3 regions of the Proteus terrae subsp. cibarius genome follow, and region 2 is predicted to be linked to each of the others. Evidence: predicted binding sites of a transcription regulator. Region 2 holds the regulator's gene; each other region holds the start of a gene.

Region 1 (6,348 bases), 1.3 Mb from region 2:
AGGATTTTTAGGGGAACCCCACCCTCCGTTAGTGCCCCAATTGACAGCCTCTACGGCATCATAAGGCACAGTAGGGTCAAAGAGATAACTCACTAAGATCCAAAGTGCTGCATAACCAATAACCCACCAATATACTGGTTTACGTAATTGTGTAGATGATAATGTCATAATAAATAGAAATTTAAGTTGATTAATTTAGTTTGGTCATTAATTGACGTCTCAACACAGTAAAGTATAGTGAAACGAACCGCACATTGTACGTGAGCAAAAATTAAATTGTCTTAAATTTGCGCTTTTATTGAAAATTTGTTTCTGATAGATTGCGCAACCAAGAAGATCACTATCGAGTTACCATTATGAATATGATTAAAAGAAAGCCCGCAGCTAAAGCACGTAAAAAATCACGTGAAGAGCTGAACGCGGAAGGACGTGAACGTAAACGTCAAAAGAAACACCGTGGCAATCCTGCCGGTAACCGTCAGCAGGAAGCGGAAAATAAACAGCAAGCTCAAAATACAGCACCGAAAGATCCACGTATTGGTAGCAAAAAACCGATCCCTCTGATTGTGGGCGATGCACCAAAAGTCGTGAAGAAAAAACCTGCGCCAGTTAAAGCTGAGCCAGTTCGTTTAACGCCTGAACAAGAATTAGACCTGTTAGAAAACGACACACGTTTAGATGAATTACTGTCTCGTCTTGAAAACGGTGAAAAACTCAATGCAGAAGAACAGGCTTATACTGAGAAAACCCTTGATCGTATTGACGAATTAATGGTTGAGCTAGGTATTGAGTTTGAAGATGATGACGATGAAGAAAAAACTGAAGACATCATGCAATTACTGAAAGGTAAATAATCAAAAGGCTAATCATTCGCCTTAATTACCTTACATCTAACGGATATCAATAACTTATTGATATCCGTTATTTTTTATAAGACACTCGCTTTTTTATTTTTCATTAATCCTCACTATTAACAATAGATCAATTAACTACCCCAAGCTCAGATAACTCCATCTATTCCTCTCTTGTTATCCCTGATATTCTATTTTTCTATCTTTAATATACGAGTGATAAAAAATATGGATAACAGACAGCAGTACTTAGATATCGCAGCCGGGCAAGGAGAAAAAGTGCCCTCTCGTATAGTGGCTTTCCCTGCACAGCCACTAAACTATGCGCTTATTGAACAACGCCTAGAAGAGCAAACCGATTACACTGATGGTGAGATAAATTATCTAAGTGAAAATATTGACGACGGTTTTTTCTATCGCTGCCAACATGGTGATGACGAGTTACATTTTTTCGTCTGTCTTTACCCTCGTGATGAAGATTACGAAATACGTCCAATGTATTCGACTGACGAACTCACACCACAACTACTCGCACATGCAAATGCGACAACTCAAGATTTATTATTAGAAACACTCTTTACTGAAGCCTTGCATCCTTTGGCAAGTTATCGCCATCAACTGAACTTTCTCAATATCATCGCACCTGAAATGGTCTTAGCATTAGATGAATCAGCGGCAGGTAAGGCATTAACGCCTGAGTGGATACGCTTTCAATTAGAGACCCCAGATCTCTATCCCGAAGTAGAAAGCTTATATGTTATTCATGCTGTCTATGACACAGAAAATGAACCACCGACTATGTTCTGGTTCCACACTCATGGATTAGCACGCTGCGGCTTAACCGAAGTCGATTTAGTTATTCCCAGTATGCTTGAGTCTTACTATGGTATTCCTGATCTCTTCCGTTGCTTTGTTAACAACAGTATTAATCATCGTCAAATCGAATTTGGTGAACCGATGCTTTGTGGTCAAACATCATCAGGCTTGGAGTATCTTGTCGCATTACCTTTTGAAGAAGGTATTCGCCATGTTAATCAATCAACACCACTTGAAAACCTTAGACCTTTAGAAGAGATGCGTTATGACACGGAAGGCGCACCAAATGGTATTTTCTTGGGTGATTTAGCTGATCGTGATGAATATCATCAACATCCTTCTTCTATGCTCTTTAGAACCAATGAAGAAAACCCTGTTTTAGAAACCTTCTTTAGAGGTTATGAAGAACAACAAGCGATGATGCTACTGCGCAGTAATGAAGAAACCTACGAGATGTCTGAAAAAGCCAAGCGACGCTGGGAATACTTCGTTTCTATGTTTGATAACTACAATCAACCGCCTGTTGAGAAAAAAAGTGGTTTTCTCTCTAAGTTATTAGGAAAAGACAAACCTGAAGAGACCGAAAACCCTTGGCAGTTTATGATCAAGTTCGGCATTCCTTATGGTGAAGGGGAAGAAAAAGAGCTAGAGCATATGTGGTTTGTACCACAGTCTAGAGATGGAGACACGATTTATGCAAAATTACTCAACGTGCCATTTTATGTTGAGGATATGCAAGAAGGTAAAACCTATCCTATCAACACTACACTAATAACAGATTGGGTCGTTTCATACGAAGCTGATAGCTATACCCCTAACAATATTTACCAACTTTTTAGCCACCAGCAAACCCACTAATTAGCGGGTATTCACCATGACAACGTGAGCTTTTTACTTAAGCTCGCGTTCTTCATATTCTTGAAATCTACTTTTATATTATCATCCGTTAACATTATTAATTGATTGTTATTTTGTTGCTACATAAGCATTTCAACTTTTCACATTCTGTTTTTGTCCAGTAACAGATAAAATAAACAGTCTAATTTCATCTCAATATCTTTTCTCAGATTGATTTAAATCAAGTGCAGATAAGCTCAGACTAGGCTAAATTATACCCAATAAAGATAATTATAATTCTCATTAGCATTAAAAATATTTATTATAATTAATCTGACCATGACGGTATGAACCTCATACGTGTAAATAACTATCAGTATCATTATTTTTTGTATCAATATTCGTGGAAGGACGATTATGTCTCTGATCCCAAATCACAGTTATAAAATCTTGAGCTACTCACCTCAGATTAGCCCGGCATACAGACAGAAACTATTATCTTTAGGTATGTTACCCGGCGCTGTGTTTAACGTTATCCGTATCGCACCACTGGGTGATCCTATTCAAATAGAAACGCACCGAGTATCCCTAATTTTGAGAAAAAAAGATCTCGCACTCATTAACCTTAGCGAAGTGGTTCATAACGAAAAATAATCGTTATTTCTCATTCAACCAGGCAAGACAACTATTGGCATCACTATTATGACTCCTCTCACTATAGGCCTTATCGGCAATCCCAATGCCGGTAAAACAACACTCTTTAATCAGTTAACAGGCTCTCGTCAGCGTGTGGGTAACTGGGCAGGTGTAACGGTCGAACGCAAAGTTGGTCGTTTCACTACTGCAAATCATAAAATTGAGCTCGTCGATTTACCCGGGACTTACTCTTTAACGACAATTTCAGAACAGACATCTCTTGATGAGCAAATTGCCTGCCATTTCATTTTAAGTAATGAAGCAGACATGCTGATTAATGTGGTTGATGCATCAAATCTTGAGCGTAACCTCTATTTGACATTGCAACTGCTTGAGCTTGGCATTCCATGTATTGTGGCATTAAACATGCTCGATATTGCAGAACACCAAGATATGCAAATTGATATCAACGCACTTTCAGAGCAACTGGGTTGCCCTGTTATTCCGATGATTTCAACCAAAGCATCTGGTATTGATAAACTCAAAGAAGCCATTGATACCTTCCCTGCTGAAAAGAAAAAACCACAAGAATTACTGACTTCTTATCCACTATGGTTATTAAATGAAGTCGAGACACTTGCTGAAAAAATTAATCATGATGAGTTTAATTTACAGCAACGTCGTTGGATGGCATTACAGTGTTTAGAAGGGGATATCTATACCCATCAACGCGCTCAAATCACCAGTGAAGATATCAAAGCCATTCGTCAACGAATTCAAGATGAACATAATAATGAACCAGAATTAGTCATTGCTGATGCCCGTTATCAAAATATTGAGCGCATCTGTCATGCCGTGATTAATATGGAGTCCATTAAGCCCAATATCCTGACACAAAATATCGATAAAGTGATATTAAACCGTTGGTTAGGCGTGCCTATCTTCCTATTTGTCATGTATTTAATGTTCGTACTCGCAATTAATATCGGTGGTGCATTACAACCTGCTTTTGAAGGTGGCTCTGAAGCTATCTTTATTCATGGTATTCAATGGATTGGTGCAACTTTTAACTTCCCTGAATGGCTGACAATTTTCCTTGCTCAAGGTGTCGGTGGTGGTATCAATACGGTTCTTCCATTAGTGCCACAAATCGGGATGATGTATCTCTTTTTATCTATCCTTGAAGACTCGGGTTATATGGCTCGCGCTGCGTTTGTTATGGATAGATTGATGCAGGCTCTGGGGTTACCGGGTAAATCATTCGTACCACTGATTGTCGGTTTTGGTTGTAACGTACCTTCTATTATGGGTGCGCGTACTCTTGATGCACCAAGAGAACGATTAATCACGGTATTAATGGCACCGTTTATGTCTTGTGGTGCTCGTTTAGCTATCTTTGCGGTATTTGCGGCAGCTTTCTTTGGTAAAAATGGTGCGAGTATTGTTTTCTCACTTTATCTTCTCGGTATTGTGGTTGCTATCCTCACAGGCTTACTACTAAAACACACCATTATGCGCGGTGAAGCGTCACCTTTCGTGATGGAACTGCCTGTTTATCACGTTCCTCACCTAAAAACGTTACTCATGCAAACATGGCAACGTCTAAAAGGTTTCGTTGTACGTGCAGGTAAAGTCATCATTATTGCGAGTATGTTTATTGGTGCGCTAAATAGCTTTACCTTCTCTGGTAAACCAGCGGATAACATCAATGATTCTGCATTAGCGTCTGTCAGTAAAGTGATCACACCATTACTGCAACCTATTGGTGTTCACAATGATAACTGGCAAGCAACGGTTGGTTTAGTTACTGGGGCGATGGCAAAAGAAGTGGTTGTGGGAACATTAAATACCCTCTATACCGCAGAAAGCATTGTTAATGAGCCATTTGACCCTGAAGAATTCGACCTATGGGGAGAAATTGGTGATGCCTTTGGTGAAACATGGGATAGCTTAAAAGAGACCTTCACTTTAGCTGCACTTTCTAACCCAATTGAAGCTAGTAAAGGTGATGGTGAAATGGATACTGGCACAATGGGAACCATGGGTGCTAAATTTGGCTCAGGCATTGCTGCTTATAGCTACTTAATCTTTGTTTTACTGTATGTACCTTGTGTTTCAGTAATGGGTGCTATTGCTCGTGAAACCAGTCGTGGCTGGATGACCTTCTCTATTCTTTGGGGATTAAATATTGCTTACTCACTGGCTGCGCTGTTCTATCAAGTCGCAACCTTTAGCGAGCATCCACAAAGCAGTACAATCACCATTGCTGCGGTTGTGATATTTAACTTAATTCTATTTATCTTGTTGCGTAATGCTCGTAATCGTCTAACAATTAACTTAAGCAATAAGCCATCATTGGCTAAACAATGTTGTTCAAAAGGTAGCTGTCACTAAGTGACAAAGGAAAAGTAAGATGGCCAGTTTGATAGAAGTACGTGATTGTATCGCCCTTAATGGTCGAGCCGATGCCCGTCTTATCAGCCATCAACTCAATATGCCTGAACCGTTGGTGCAAGCAATGTTAGAGCGGCTCACATTAATGGGTAAGCTTCAAGAAGTCGATGTCGAGGATTGTCTTACGGGTAGCTGTAAAAGTTGCCCAGAAGCCACCGCCTGCCAGACAAAGCTTTATCAAATAACCTAACAAATTGATAAATACCATCATGAAAATCCCTTACTTTGTGTAGGGGATTTTTTTATCTAATGCACAAGGTGAATCATTTTCATCTTCCTATTTAATGATTTACTTTCCTAACTATCACGGCATAATCCATTAACTATAGACGTAAAGACGTCTATTTAATTTCACTTTATAAGAATATAAAAATTATGCCAATAACTGAATTTTCATCAACGATCACCACAGGCGAGCAAGGCAGATTACAAATGCAATGCGCGTCGCGCCAATTTCAATTTTTACTTGATGAACCTGTATCACTGGGAGGTAAAGACAGTGCAATGAACCCTGTGGAAGCACTATTAGGTACACTAGGTGCTTGTAAAGGTATCGTGGCAAAAAGCTTTGCACGTATGCACCAAATTAATCTTAAAAATATTCGCATTGAAGTCAGAGGCGAATTAGATACCGATGGTTTTACCGGAAAAAATAAAGAAGCCAAAATTGGTTTTAGCAAAATTACGACCGAGTTCTTTATTGAAGCAGATAATAGTGAGGAAGAGATCGCTGCATTTATCGCTTTTATTGAAC
Region 2 (6,348 bases):
TTTTAGGTTGATAATTCGCGTCGCGAAAAATATGCTGTTTTTAACCTAATTTAGGTTTTTTCCCCATTTGGGGTTTTATATTTGGAAATAGGCATTGTGCTTATTTCTTTTTTAGTCAAAGTCAAAGAGGAAACAATGCTATGGTTATGCAACATGCTAAACCAGGCAGGGTGGCACTTGCCGTTATGGGCGCATTGCTTGTAACTGCACTACCTGCAAAAATGTCTCATGCTGAAGGGTTTATTGATGACTCAACCTTAACAGGCGGTCTTTTTTATTGGCAACGTGACCGTGATAGAAAAGAGTTAACACCAAATAGCCCTGATTACGGCAAATACAAAGCTAACTTACACCATTCTACTTTCAACGCTAATCTAGATTTCTCATCAGGTTACCTCGGTAATTTTATTGGTATTGATTTAGCTGCCTTTGGTGCGGCTGAATTGAATAACAGTGGCCCAGCGGCACCTAACGAAATCGGTTTTAGTGATGCAAAAAGTCGCTGGGATGAAAAATGGACTGGCGATCGCAGCGGCATGAGCGTTTATAAAGCGGCTGCGAAATTCAAATTAGGCAACTTCTGGGCTCAAGGTGGATATATTCAACCTAAAGGCCAAAGCTTATTGCGTCCACATTGGAGCTTCTTACCGGGAACTTACCGTGGAGCTGAAGCGGGTGCTGTCTTTGATTTCGATAAAAGTGGTGAATTGTCTTTCTCCTATATGTGGACCGATGAATACAAAGCACCATGGTATCGGAATATGTACAATTTCCGTAAAGCTGATCTAGAAACGAATATCAGCTATCTTCACTCTTTCGGCGCCAAATATGATTTTAAAAACAGCCTAGTATTAGAAGCTGCATTTGGTCAGGCCGATGGTTATATCGATCAGTATTTTGGTAAAGTTTCTTATGATTTTCCAATTGCTGACAATGCATTAAGAACGTCTTACCAATTCTACGGTGCTAAAGATAAAGTTACCGGTGGAGGTGTTAATGACGTTTATGATGGGCTGGCATGGTTACAAGCACTGACTTTTGGTTATACCTACAATGTATTTGACTTCAAAGTAGAAGGAACATGGGTTAAAGCTGAAGGTAATCAAGGTTATTTCTTACAACGCATGACCCCGGGCTGGGCAACCTCTAATGGTCGTCTTGATGTCTGGTGGGATGGCCGTTCTGACTTTAACGCCAATGGTGAAAAAGCACTTTATGCTGGCGTTATGTATGATCTGAAAAACTGGGATCTGTCAGGCTGGGCGGTAGGTACTTCTTATGTTTACGCATGGGATGCTAAGCCAAGTGGTAAAGCCATTTATGACCAAGGTCAGCGTATCAGAGAAAGTGCATGGAATGCGGATATTATGTATACAGTTCAAGAAGGGCGCGCTAAAGGCACTCTCTTTAAACTTCACTATACCCGTTATGATAACCACTCTGATATTCCAAGTTATGAAGGTGGTTTTGGTAATATTTTCCAAGATGAAAAAGACGTTAAGTTTAACGTGATTATGCCATTCACTATTTTCTAATATCATCATAAGGATAAAGTGTATTAATTGCACTTTATCCTGAATAAAACTAAAAAAGCTAAATACGATTACGATAAGTAAAAATAAGTAGTAGAAAGGTAGGGATGTAGTAATTAAAAAGAGCTTTATAAATAAGCCTTGTTAATAAAGTGAAATTATCAGCAGCAGTAAGAAGTAGAAAAGTAGAAGTAAAAGAGTAAAAGCAGTAAAGAGTCGTTTTAAAATCGCAGTATGTAGTAAAAGTAATGAAGTAAAGTCGTCATGTCATGTCGTCTGAGATAAATGTGAGTGGGTTATGTTTATCTCCTGTGTTTTAGTTATTTCGCAGAAGTTGCGTAAGGTATTTACCCTAAGTAAAGGCAGTCAGAGTGGGTATCGTAGTGGGGGGTAAATACCTTTATTTTTTCATTCCTTTCTTTTTCGTCCTTTTCATCCTTGTAGGTTTTTTTATTCTATGGCAAATTTCTTGCCATTCATTTTATCTTACCTCACCTTATTTATTATTCTGCATTGCATGCTGTTTAATAATGCAAATTTTCAGGAAGAAGCATGTTAAAGCGATTGGACGATTTTTTATTAGAACCACCATTGAAGCCCTTTAAAGGTATAAAACGATTTATTGTTGAATTTCTTTTTTTTGGTGTCAAAGAGGCGCGTTCTTGTTTATTTGCCGGTTTTTTCTTTTTTATTTTATTTGCTACACCAAGTAAAGGTGTCTTTGGTATACCCCGTTATGATGTGCTTCTTATTCTTGCTATCGCTTTTCAATTATGGATGGTGTGGGGAAAGTTAGAGACATGGGATGAATTAAAAGCGATCTGTTTTTTCCATATTGTTGGTTTTGTGATGGAATTATTTAAAACATCAGCAGCGATTGGTTCATGGAAATACCCTGATTTTGCTTACACGAAATTGTGGGAAGTTCCTTTATTTACTGGATTTATGTATTCCGCGGTAGGAAGCTATTTAATTCAAGCATGGCGTTTTTTAAAAGTGCGAATTGAACATTATCCGCCTTATTGGCTGGCAACATTAGTTGCTCTTGCAATTTATATCAATTTCTTTTCTCACCATTTTATTGGTGATTATCGTTGGTACTTAACCGCCTTTATTTTAGGTCTTTATGCTCGTAGTGTGGTTTATTTTACACCTTATGATACAGAGCGAAAAATGCCCTTATTACTTGCTTTTGTTCTGATAGGTTTCTTTATTTGGCTTGCTGAGAATTTCGGAACATTTTTTGGTGTTTGGCAATATCCTAACCAAATTGGTGCTTGGTCTGCTGTACATGCAGGCAAATGGGGCTCTTGGTCACTATTAGTTATTGTTACATTTACTATTGTGGTTCATTTAAAACATATTAAACACAGTATCAGTGTGACTAAGTAGAGTTATCCTCGGATTTTAGGCAATAAAAAAGGAACTGTAGACAGTTCCTTTTTTTTACTGAGAGATTATCCAGAATGAATTATTTCTCATCATGTGCGTGGCTATCTTCTTTACAATTGCCTTCAGCGCAGTGGCCATATAAATAAAGGCTATGATTGGAAAGCTTGATACCATGACGTTCAGCGATGTTTCTTTGGCGTAATTCAATAGCATCGTCTGTAAACTCGATAACTTTGCCACAATCAAGACAAATTAAATGGTCATGATGGTGTTGCTGAGTTAATTCAAATACTGATTTACCACCTTCAAAATTATGTCGGGTAACAATACCAGCATCATCAAATTGGTTTAAGACGCGATACACTGTTGCCAGACCAATCTCTTCACCGATATCGATGAGTTTTTTGTAGAGATCTTCAGCACTGACATGATGGCACTCAGGATCCTGGAGCACTTCCAAGATCTTTAAGCGAGGAAGTGTAACTTTTAACCCAGCATTTTTTAACGCTTTATTATTGTCGGTCATGCGGATTTAATCCTGTTGCTAATGGTGAATTTAATTTTTGTGCTCACAAATAGGTTTTATTCGTTAATACTCGGGTGAATAAATAACCTCATTGATTATAGGCATGATATTTAAAAATAAACACCCCACCTATCACACTATCTTAGCACACCATTGAATAATTATCATTCTCAATATTGAGTATTTCTTTTATCCCAGAATTTCGTCTAGGCTCATTTCTTCTTTGATTTGAGCAACCCAAGCATCAACACGCTCTTCGGTTAATTCTGGTTGACGATCTTCATCAATCGCAAGACCGATAAAGTGATTATCATCTGCGAGCCCTTTAGAGGCTTCGAAATGATAACCTTCTGTTGGCCAATGACCTACGATAACAGCACCACGAGGCTCAATAATATCGCGGATAGTACCCATTGCATCACAGAAATATTCTGCGTAATCTTCTTGGTCACCACAACCAAAGAGTGCAACAAGCTTACCATTGAAATCAATATCTTCTAGTGTTGGGAAAAAATCATCCCAATCACATTGTGCTTCACCATAATACCAAGTAGGAATACCTAGTAACAGAATATCGAACGCTTCGATGTCTTCTTGACTGGATTTTGCAATATCATGAACTTCAGCATTATCAGCGCCCAGTCTTTCTTGAAGCATTTTGGCAATATTTTCAGTGTTGCCAGTATCACTGCCGAAGAATATTCCTATGATTGCCATAAAGTGAGATAACCTCTTTTATTCTAAATTCGTTATATTTCAAATTGTAGCGTTATTGACTACGTATATTTTCACAAGTCACATACTGCTTGTATGTTTCTAATGACTCATTCACTTGCCACCTAGCTACACTTCAAAATATTTAGAGTATATTTGTCTGTGTTTGAACAATTACTAGTGAAAGATAAGCATTGTGTTTTCATAATAGAAAACTAAAAATGTATTTTGACGAAAATAGCAGGCTAATTCTGTCGAATTTGTGTGGTTTATCTGCTAGCTATTCTTGTTTTGATGCATTTTTAAGGCGTGATTTTGCGCCAATTGCTCTAGTAATATTTCTTCAATAAGCTCACTACGACTGACGTTTCTTTCTGTCGCCAACTCATTGAGAGCATTTACAGCATCTTCATTTAATTTTAACTCAACTCGACGTAAACCATTAACTCTGTCACGTCTTAATTGATTGCGTTTATTAATTCTAAGCTGTTCATCCCGAGAAAGCGGGTTTGTTTTAGGTCGCCCAGGTCTGCGTTCATTTGCGAACAAATCCAGTGTGGTGCGATCAGTTTGTTCTTTTGCCATAAATTTTGCTGTGAAAGGGCGTATACCAATGACTAATTGCGAAACGCCCAATAATACCCCACATAGTGATGTCTCGCCACTGCTTCCTGACTTTAACCTATTGTGATTTGGTCTTTTTATCAACAGACACTGTTTTTAAGTACAATAATTATACATTCTACTAAATTATCATTTTTTCAGTGGCATTATTTTAAGTCGTTAAGTTTCTTAACTAAGCTTTCTCTAAAAAACGACGAATTGCCTTAATAACGGTATCTGGTTTTTCTGAATGAACCCAATGCCCAGTGTTTGCAACAACAAAAGCGGTCGCGAGAGGAAATTGGCGAGCTATATTTTCACGATATTCATCTAAGATATAAGGTGATAAACCGCCTCGAATAAATAATACAGGATGATGCCAAGCAGGCACTTCTTGCCAGCCAATAATGTCTGAATAGGCATTTTTTATTGCAGGTAAATTAAATAACCACTCACCATTTTTGAATGATTTTAGTAAAAATTGGATCACACCTTCTTCTTCAATAAAAGGACGCATGATTTCCACCGCATCTTGACGGCGTGTAACTTGAGCTTTTGTTACGGCTTCAAGTGCAGCAAAAATTTTATCATGGCGACGAACGTTATAAGCAATAGGTGACATATCAATCACAACAATATTGGCGATTCGCTCTGGGGCTAATGCTGTCATCGCCATCGCAATTTTGCCTCCCATTGAGTGACCAATAATAATGGCTTTTGAGACATTTAAACTATCAAGTAATGTGAGCACATCTTGCGCCATATCTTGATAATTCATACTTTCACAGTGAGGAGAATGCCCATGATTACGCACATCGATTTGTATCACGGTATTATCTTGGCGAAGTGCGCGACCTAAAACGCCTAAATTATTCAGATCACCAAAAAGGCCGTGGATCAAGACGATAGGTAAATTGGATGCAGGTGTCGTTTCAGGTTGGTGTAATTGATAATTTAATAATGTATTGAGTTTCATATTAATGACCAAAATAATTGCGATTTTCTTATATGATGACATGCACAAGGTGCTAAGCCAACTTATCGTAATAATATGAAAGAGTGATGAAGTTCAGAAATAATTGATAAGGGAAATTTATAAAAAACCATAAAAACACCATTATCTAGATATATATTCCAAATTTGTTTAAAAAGTTGAAATCTTGACATTGCTCAAAAATAAATAATTAGAATTTTATATTATTTGGGGGCTGGGTGGTGTGATATAGCGGAATTTAAAGCTGACTTTGTGCGAATAAGTTCAAAGAATAGAAGATGATACCGAGATAAACAATAGGATAAATACCGAGCTTAGCCTTTAAAACGGTAGGATCTTGAATAAATCCTCTTTAAGTTATTGAAATTTTACCTATTTTGTTTTTAAAGATTATATCTTATAATCCTAATTACTTTTTTTTGAAAACAGTACTGGGTAGCAATGAAAAAGATAGAAATTGATGACGAACTTTACCGCTATATTGCTAGCGAAACTAGACATATCGGTGAAAGCGCTTCAGATATTTTAAGGCGTCTACTGAAGCTCGATGCCAAACAGCCCGCACAACCAGTCGTTGTCACTGAGTC
Region 3 (6,348 bases), 980 kb from region 2:
GATTAACAATTGGTGATTTTTATACGCCAATAGCGCTTTTTACCAGTATTCCATTTAGAGGGGCGTCACTGGCAACAGAAATGGGTATGCTCCCTAATTCGAGTCAAGGATTTGCGCCCATTATTCGTGGTGTTGCACAGACGAATGCGCTAGTGAGTGTTTATCAAAATGAAAATCTAGTTTTTCAAGAAAATGTGCCTCCGGGTGAATTTTCCTTTCGAGATATACAACCTACTGCGGGAGGTGGTGATCTCTTAGTGGTTATTCAAGAAGCAGATGGGAGAAGGGGATCTTTCACTGTCCCGTTTTCAGCCGTTCCTGATATGTTAAAAGAAGATGTTTATCGTTATAACGTAACGTTAGGTGAATCACGAATTAGTAATACAAATTATCGGCCTAAATTTGCACAAGGTGAGTTTCATTATGGTCTTAATAATTTAGTTACTGTTTATGCGGGCGGTATTGTCAGTGAAGATTATTACTCCGCATTGATAGGTAGTGGTTGGAATTTTAAATTTGGGGCAATTTCAGCAGATATAACACATGCAACGGCAGATTTACAGACAGGTAAAAAAACAGGGCAAAGTTTTCGGCTTGCTTATAGTAAATATATGGATGCGACATTAACCAATTTAACATTGGCTGCTTATCGTTATTCTACTCGTGATTATTATAGTTTTGTAGATTCAATTTACGCTCATGACAACTATAAAGCTTGGAAAGACTATCAAAATGATATTGCTCAACAGCAAAATAATAATAATGCAGTATCTGATCTTGATTTATCAACGTTTGATGCACTACGAGGTTCTAGAGCAAAAAATACGTTTACCATAAATCTTAATCAATATTTGGGTGGTCAGCGTGGTGTTGTTTTTCTTTCAGGGACACATCGAAACTATTGGAATACAGATGAGAGTAATCGCGAGTATCAGTTAGGCTATTCAAATAATTATAAAGATATTGCGTATAATCTTTCTGTTTCAAAGTTAAGAAATTACGATAATAAAGAAGAGACTCGTTATTATTTTAATATTAGTGTGCCGATTTCATTTTTTGATAAAAGAGCCAATATTAATACTTCAATTTATGCGGCTGATTCACGTTACCAGCAATCTACAATTAGTATGAGTGGAACAGCAGGTAAAGATGACCTAGTTAATTATACTTTAACAGGTTCAAATCAAACGGGTGGAAATAATTTAGTCGGCGCAAATGTGAGTTATCGTCATCCATATAGCACATTATCTGCATCTTATACGGAAGCAAATAATTATCGCCAGGGAGGATTAGGCGCTAGAGGAACAGTTGTTGCCGTACCTAATCATATTGTTTTTTCAGGTAATACAGGGAATACCTATACTCTTATCGAAGCACCTATGGCCAATAATATGATGGTTAATGGAAATAAAGCCACATTAACCAATAATCAAGGGATAGTATTAGTGCCTAATAGTATCCCTTATCGTACAAATAATTATACTTTAACAAATACAGAAATGCCTTCAAATGCTGAGCTTGTTGGAAATACAACCCAGGTTACTCCGTATCTAGGCGCAGTTAATTACCTCACATTAACAACGGATAAACGTAAGACATTTATTATTAAAGCATCTTTAGAAAATAATGAAAGTTTACCTTTCGGTACAGAAGTTTTAAATAATAAAAAAGAAAGTATTGGTTATGTCGGACAATCAAGTGTGCTTTATTTAAAAAGTGATGAGTTACCTTCTTCAATCTTTATAAAATTAAATAAAGCTGAAAAAATGGAATGTGTTGTGGAGCATTTAATAAATACGATGGATAAAAATAGTAATATTTGTCGATAAAGGAAAGCGCTATGAAATCACCAGCTTTTATATTTATAATTTTATTAGGTGCGATAAGCCAACAGGCAATTGCTAACTGTAAACCTGAGGACACTATTACGGCACCCAATATTAACTTTGATTTATCTGCAGATTTAAATGCAGCTTCAACAACTGTAACAAAAACGAGTAGAACAATATTTCCGGGTACCTTTAAATGTAATGCAAGAGGGGTATTATTTCCTAATACTGTGGGTATTGCCTCACCTTTTAATGATGGTCGAACGGGAACAATTGGTTTTAATGGTGGGAAGCAGTTTGTCTCTATTACATTAACAGCATTAGAAAAAGATAATGTAACGAATATTTCAGCGGGAACACACCCTGCATCAGATTTAGATACTAATTTCACCTTAAAATTTACGTTATTGAGTAGTAAACCCTCGACCAATTATAAAGAGGTGAGTGGAAGTACAGCGGTTGTTAATCCTGTTATTTTAGCGTCAGATGCATCGAGTGTTGGGTTAGTTCAGTGGTTACTTAATATTGTTATTAAACTTGTGCAATTCTTATTAACGTGGCAATGGCCAGTTGATCAAAATGATATTTTCTTACAACCAATGCTAATTACTTATAATCCTGTAATGACAACCTGTAATTTTTCTAATGCGGGTTTAGTTGTTTCATTGCCATTAATCAGTGTAAAAGATGCAAAAACGGTAGATAAAGCAGGATACACACCTTTTACATTAAATTTTACGTGCCAAGACTTTTTAAGTGGCTCAAAAACGTCTAGAAATATTAAGATGTTTTTATCAAGCCAAAATTTATTGGCGACAGATAAAACTATATTAACTAATACAACAGCGCAAGGTGCAGGGGGGATCGGGTTCCGTGTAGTAAAAAGCGATAATATCAATAGCCCCGTTATTTTTTCTGACAATATTAATTCTCAAGGCAGTGCGACCAGTATTTTCAGTGTTAATCAAGGTGGCAACTTATCCTCTGCATTTTCGATAAATATGGGGGCTTATTACTATCCTTATAATGCTAATTCAGTCACTCAAGGAAAAATAACAAGCACAGCGACATTAGTAATGTCTTATGACTAAAGAGCGTATCTAATGAAAAAAATAATGAATGCTACTTTTATTTTATTTTTTATGCTTATAACATCGACAACAAAAGCGAGTGTAGTACTTGAACGTACACGTCTAATTTTTCCTATGGACAAATTAACACTGTCATTGCAAATTTTTAATCGCAGTGAACAACCAACATTAGTCCAATCATGGATAGATGATGGTGATATTGCATCAACCCCTGAGACAACAACGGCTCCTTTTATTGTTATCCCTCCCATAATGAAAGTTTCCTCTAATGGAGGAGCACAATTAAAAATACAACAATTAGACAATAAGTTGCCTCAAGATAGAGAGTCTATTTTTTATCTTAATGTGCTTGATATTCCGCCTAAACCTAACAGTGGTGAAAATACAAACACGTTGCAATTAGCATTACAAACTCGTATTAAGCTTTTTTATCGCCCTAAACAACTCGAGTTAACGAGTAACGCTATTTTTAAACAGATTGAGATTACAAAGGAACAGCAGAATTTAGAGATTAGTAATTCTTCAGCTTATTTTTTTACGATTTCCAAAATATATACACAAGAGAATAAAGAGCAATCTTTAATTCAGGCCACAATGATAGCGCCGTTTTCAAAACAAAAAATTGAATATAAAGGGCAAGTTGATACCAACCAAGTCATTACAGTCATCTATATAGATGATGATGGAAATTATCAGCAAGATAAGAAGAATATACATTGATTACATTTTTATAATAAAAAAGGCTACATATAATGAAAGAAATTATATGCAGCCTGTACAGCCAACGCTTAATCTTTAACTTATCGTTTAGCTTACGTCTTCGTTATCCATAACATGGTGACGTTCAGCGTGATAGCCTTCTTCGTCATAACCAAAACGCCAATAAGGAATGGCATAAATTAAGCTGCGATCGTAACCGTGATCACGGCGAATATGACGTCTTAATGCACGAATGATTTTGTCTTCACCTGCAATCCAAAACGCCACATCTTCAGCAGGTAATTCCCATGACATAAATTCATTAATTAAGTTTTGAGTTTGTTCTTCTACTGAGCCAATCAACCAGATTATCTCTAAGCCACTAGGATGTTTAATTTCTTGGCGATGTGTTTCGTCTTCTACTCGTATAACAACTTTTCCTTGAACATTAGGCTGCATGGTTTCAATTAAAGCCATTAAAGCAGGTAATGAACTTGGGTCGGCCGCCATATAGTAATGTGACGCAGGTGCTAATAAAGGATCAGGGCCACCCGGATTAGTGATCCCAATATAGTCACCTTGCTTAGCATTTAGCGCGAAATGAATAGCTGGGCCTGCATCGTCGTGTACGGCAAATTCAATATCTAACTCTTTTTGCTCAGGGCGAATAGCACGAACACTATAAGTACGTACAATCGATCTTGGTTCGCCTTCAGGCCATTTAGGACCTTTTTCAGAAAAGCCTGGTACAGTAGGTTTAACTTGGCCTTCTAAAGGTAAGAATATTTTTAAATGTGCTCCCGCAGTATCTTCTGGGTAAGAATCTAAATCATCACTAGTAAAGGTAATACAGCGCATTCCTGGAGTGACATCAGTAATACGTTTTACTTGAACTAGGCGAGGAGGTGCTGGTTTATAAATATTTTTTTCTTGAGGTGTTTTTTGGTTACTCACGTTTTTTTACCTGACTCATTTAATTATTTTATCGACGTAGATATTATCATTTTCAATTAATAATGATAGTCATTATCAACATTAACATTAATTTAGTAAAGGAAAGCGTATTTTTTTACTTATATTGTGTGACTAAGTTCAAACTCACAACAAAGAAAAAACTTAAGGATCAATGCAATAAGCATGGTGTAATAACGTGATATCGTTAATTAGAAACGTAAAAATACCAAAGTACAATGCGGGAGGAGATGAGCCAGTGTTATTTTATTTAAAGAAAGGAATGTTTTTAGATATTTGTAACAAAGGTAGGAAAATCAATTAATACAGTGAGTAACTTAATAGTAGGTGTACTCACTGTATTGTCATATTAATGCAACAATAGATTAAGCTTTAGGGTCTGGGCCGAATCTGTTGTCACCTTTAGTACCTTCAAGGCACATAAAGACAAAAACAATTAATCCACCAACAGCAGGAATAAATGCAAGTAAGAACATCCAACCTGATTTATCTTGGTCGTGGAAGCGACGAATAGTCACTGCAAGGCTAGGGATAATAATAGCTAAAGAGTAAATACCTAAAATGATACCAACAATTGAACCTAATGAACTCATTTCACCCGTATTCATGTCTATTGATGAAATCACAATAGCATATAGGATGGTAATAATAATGGTATTTACTAGAGTAAACATCCAATATTCTTTTCTGCGAGCACGTCCTGAAAAGTTAGCATAATTATTTTTAATGACTTCCAAATACCAATTCATGATTTCATCCTTAATTTAGTAGCAACAATGAGTAAGCCTAGTGTAAGTGATCTTTCTTAGCAATTAAGATAAATCTAAATTATCAAAATATGTATTTTGAACAGACATCATCCATCCTTTTTAATAGGGAGTGGATTTAATTCTTGAATTAATCATATGGCATATCTAAATGACACATTTGGTGTGTCTTTATAAAATAATACAGATATGAACCTGCTAGGCGGCGATATCATAATTACTTTGGAAGCCTAATTCAACATTCATTCCATTTTATTTCTAGAGAAGATGGCTTTTTATAGGATTATTTATATCTTTATTTATCGTAATAAATGCCTAAAAAAGATTTTATCTCTTATTTTTAATCAAAAATGATGTATTTAAAATGATTTTATCAAGGCGTTTGATTTAAGTTTAGTTAATCATAGAAAAATGAAAATATTTACATTCTTATTTTCTTTTATAAAAAAGAAAATTATATAAAATTAGCTGTTAAAAGAGCATCTAATAAAAATAAAAGGGTTGAAGATAACTTCAGCCCTTTCTTTACTTCTATTCTATAGCTTGCCGTATTCGGTGTTAGTTGATTATATTGCTGTATGTATTTTGCCTTTACTTGACTTTCATTCCGGCTAACGTCATTAAAAAACGAAAGAGGGAAGAGACTGCGAATAAGGCTAAAACACTACAAAACCAAATAGTAATCAACCATCCCCATTTTTTTAATAATGAGGGTTTGTTCTGTATTTGTGGATCAGTGATAACCTTCTTCATAATTTGTTTTTCCTCTGAAAACGTAATAACTCCAGAATGTGTATACGAGAATAATTGGAATAATAAACAGTGCGCCAACTAGCATAAACCCTTGACTTTCTGGCGGTGCTGACGCTTCTACAAAACTGATTGCTGGTGGAATAATGTTAGGCCAAATACTGATCCCTAATCCTGCAAAACCTAAGAAAATTAAAGCCAGCGCACCAAAGAAAGGCAGGTAATGTCCTTGTTTTTTCA

What was found. Region 2 encodes Fur, which represses iron uptake genes when iron is present. Its sites were predicted from a motif close to ATAATAATGAGAACNACTATCAA; they were not measured.
Region 1: feoA (ferrous iron transporter A) is a predicted target of Fur. The motif match lies at 2,792-2,814, and genes of this name have one in related genera.
Region 3: GTH25_RS09575 (siderophore-interacting protein) is a predicted target of Fur. The motif match lies at 4,630-4,652, and genes of this name have one in related genera.

Annotation. Positions count from the first base shown of each region.
Region 1 is NZ_CP047349.1:3,714,453-3,720,800, forward strand. Features, by position in the region: gene GTH25_RS17020 (glycosyltransferase family 39 protein) at 1-168, opposite strand, end outside; gene yihI (Der GTPase-activating protein YihI) at 357-854, shown strand; gene GTH25_RS17030 (DUF4026 domain-containing protein) at 1,080-2,525, shown strand; gene feoA (ferrous iron transporter A) at 2,922-3,158, shown strand; gene feoB (Fe(2+) transporter permease subunit FeoB) at 3,207-5,534, shown strand; gene GTH25_RS17045 (FeoC-like transcriptional regulator) at 5,554-5,784, shown strand; gene GTH25_RS17050 (OsmC family protein) at 5,970-6,348, shown strand, end outside.
Region 2 is NZ_CP047349.1:1,063,981-1,070,328, forward strand. Features, by position in the region: gene chiP (chitoporin ChiP) at 141-1,535, shown strand; gene GTH25_RS04895 (DUF817 domain-containing protein) at 2,085-2,924, shown strand; gene fur (ferric iron uptake transcriptional regulator) at 3,004-3,450, opposite strand; gene fldA (flavodoxin FldA) at 3,640-4,167, opposite strand; gene ybfE (LexA regulated protein) at 4,441-4,749, opposite strand; gene ybfF (esterase) at 4,961-5,743, opposite strand; gene seqA (replication initiation negative regulator SeqA) at 6,203-6,348, shown strand, end outside.
Region 3 is NZ_CP047349.1:2,044,290-2,050,637, reverse strand. Features, by position in the region: gene GTH25_RS09590 (fimbria/pilus outer membrane usher protein) at 1-1,829, shown strand, start outside; gene GTH25_RS09585 (fimbrial protein) at 1,841-2,920, shown strand; gene GTH25_RS09580 (fimbrial biogenesis chaperone) at 2,933-3,640, shown strand; gene GTH25_RS09575 (siderophore-interacting protein) at 3,728-4,573, opposite strand; gene GTH25_RS09570 (DUF805 domain-containing protein) at 4,957-5,340, opposite strand; gene GTH25_RS09565 (DUF2474 domain-containing protein) at 5,950-6,111, opposite strand; gene cydB (cytochrome d ubiquinol oxidase subunit II) at 6,092-6,348, opposite strand, start outside.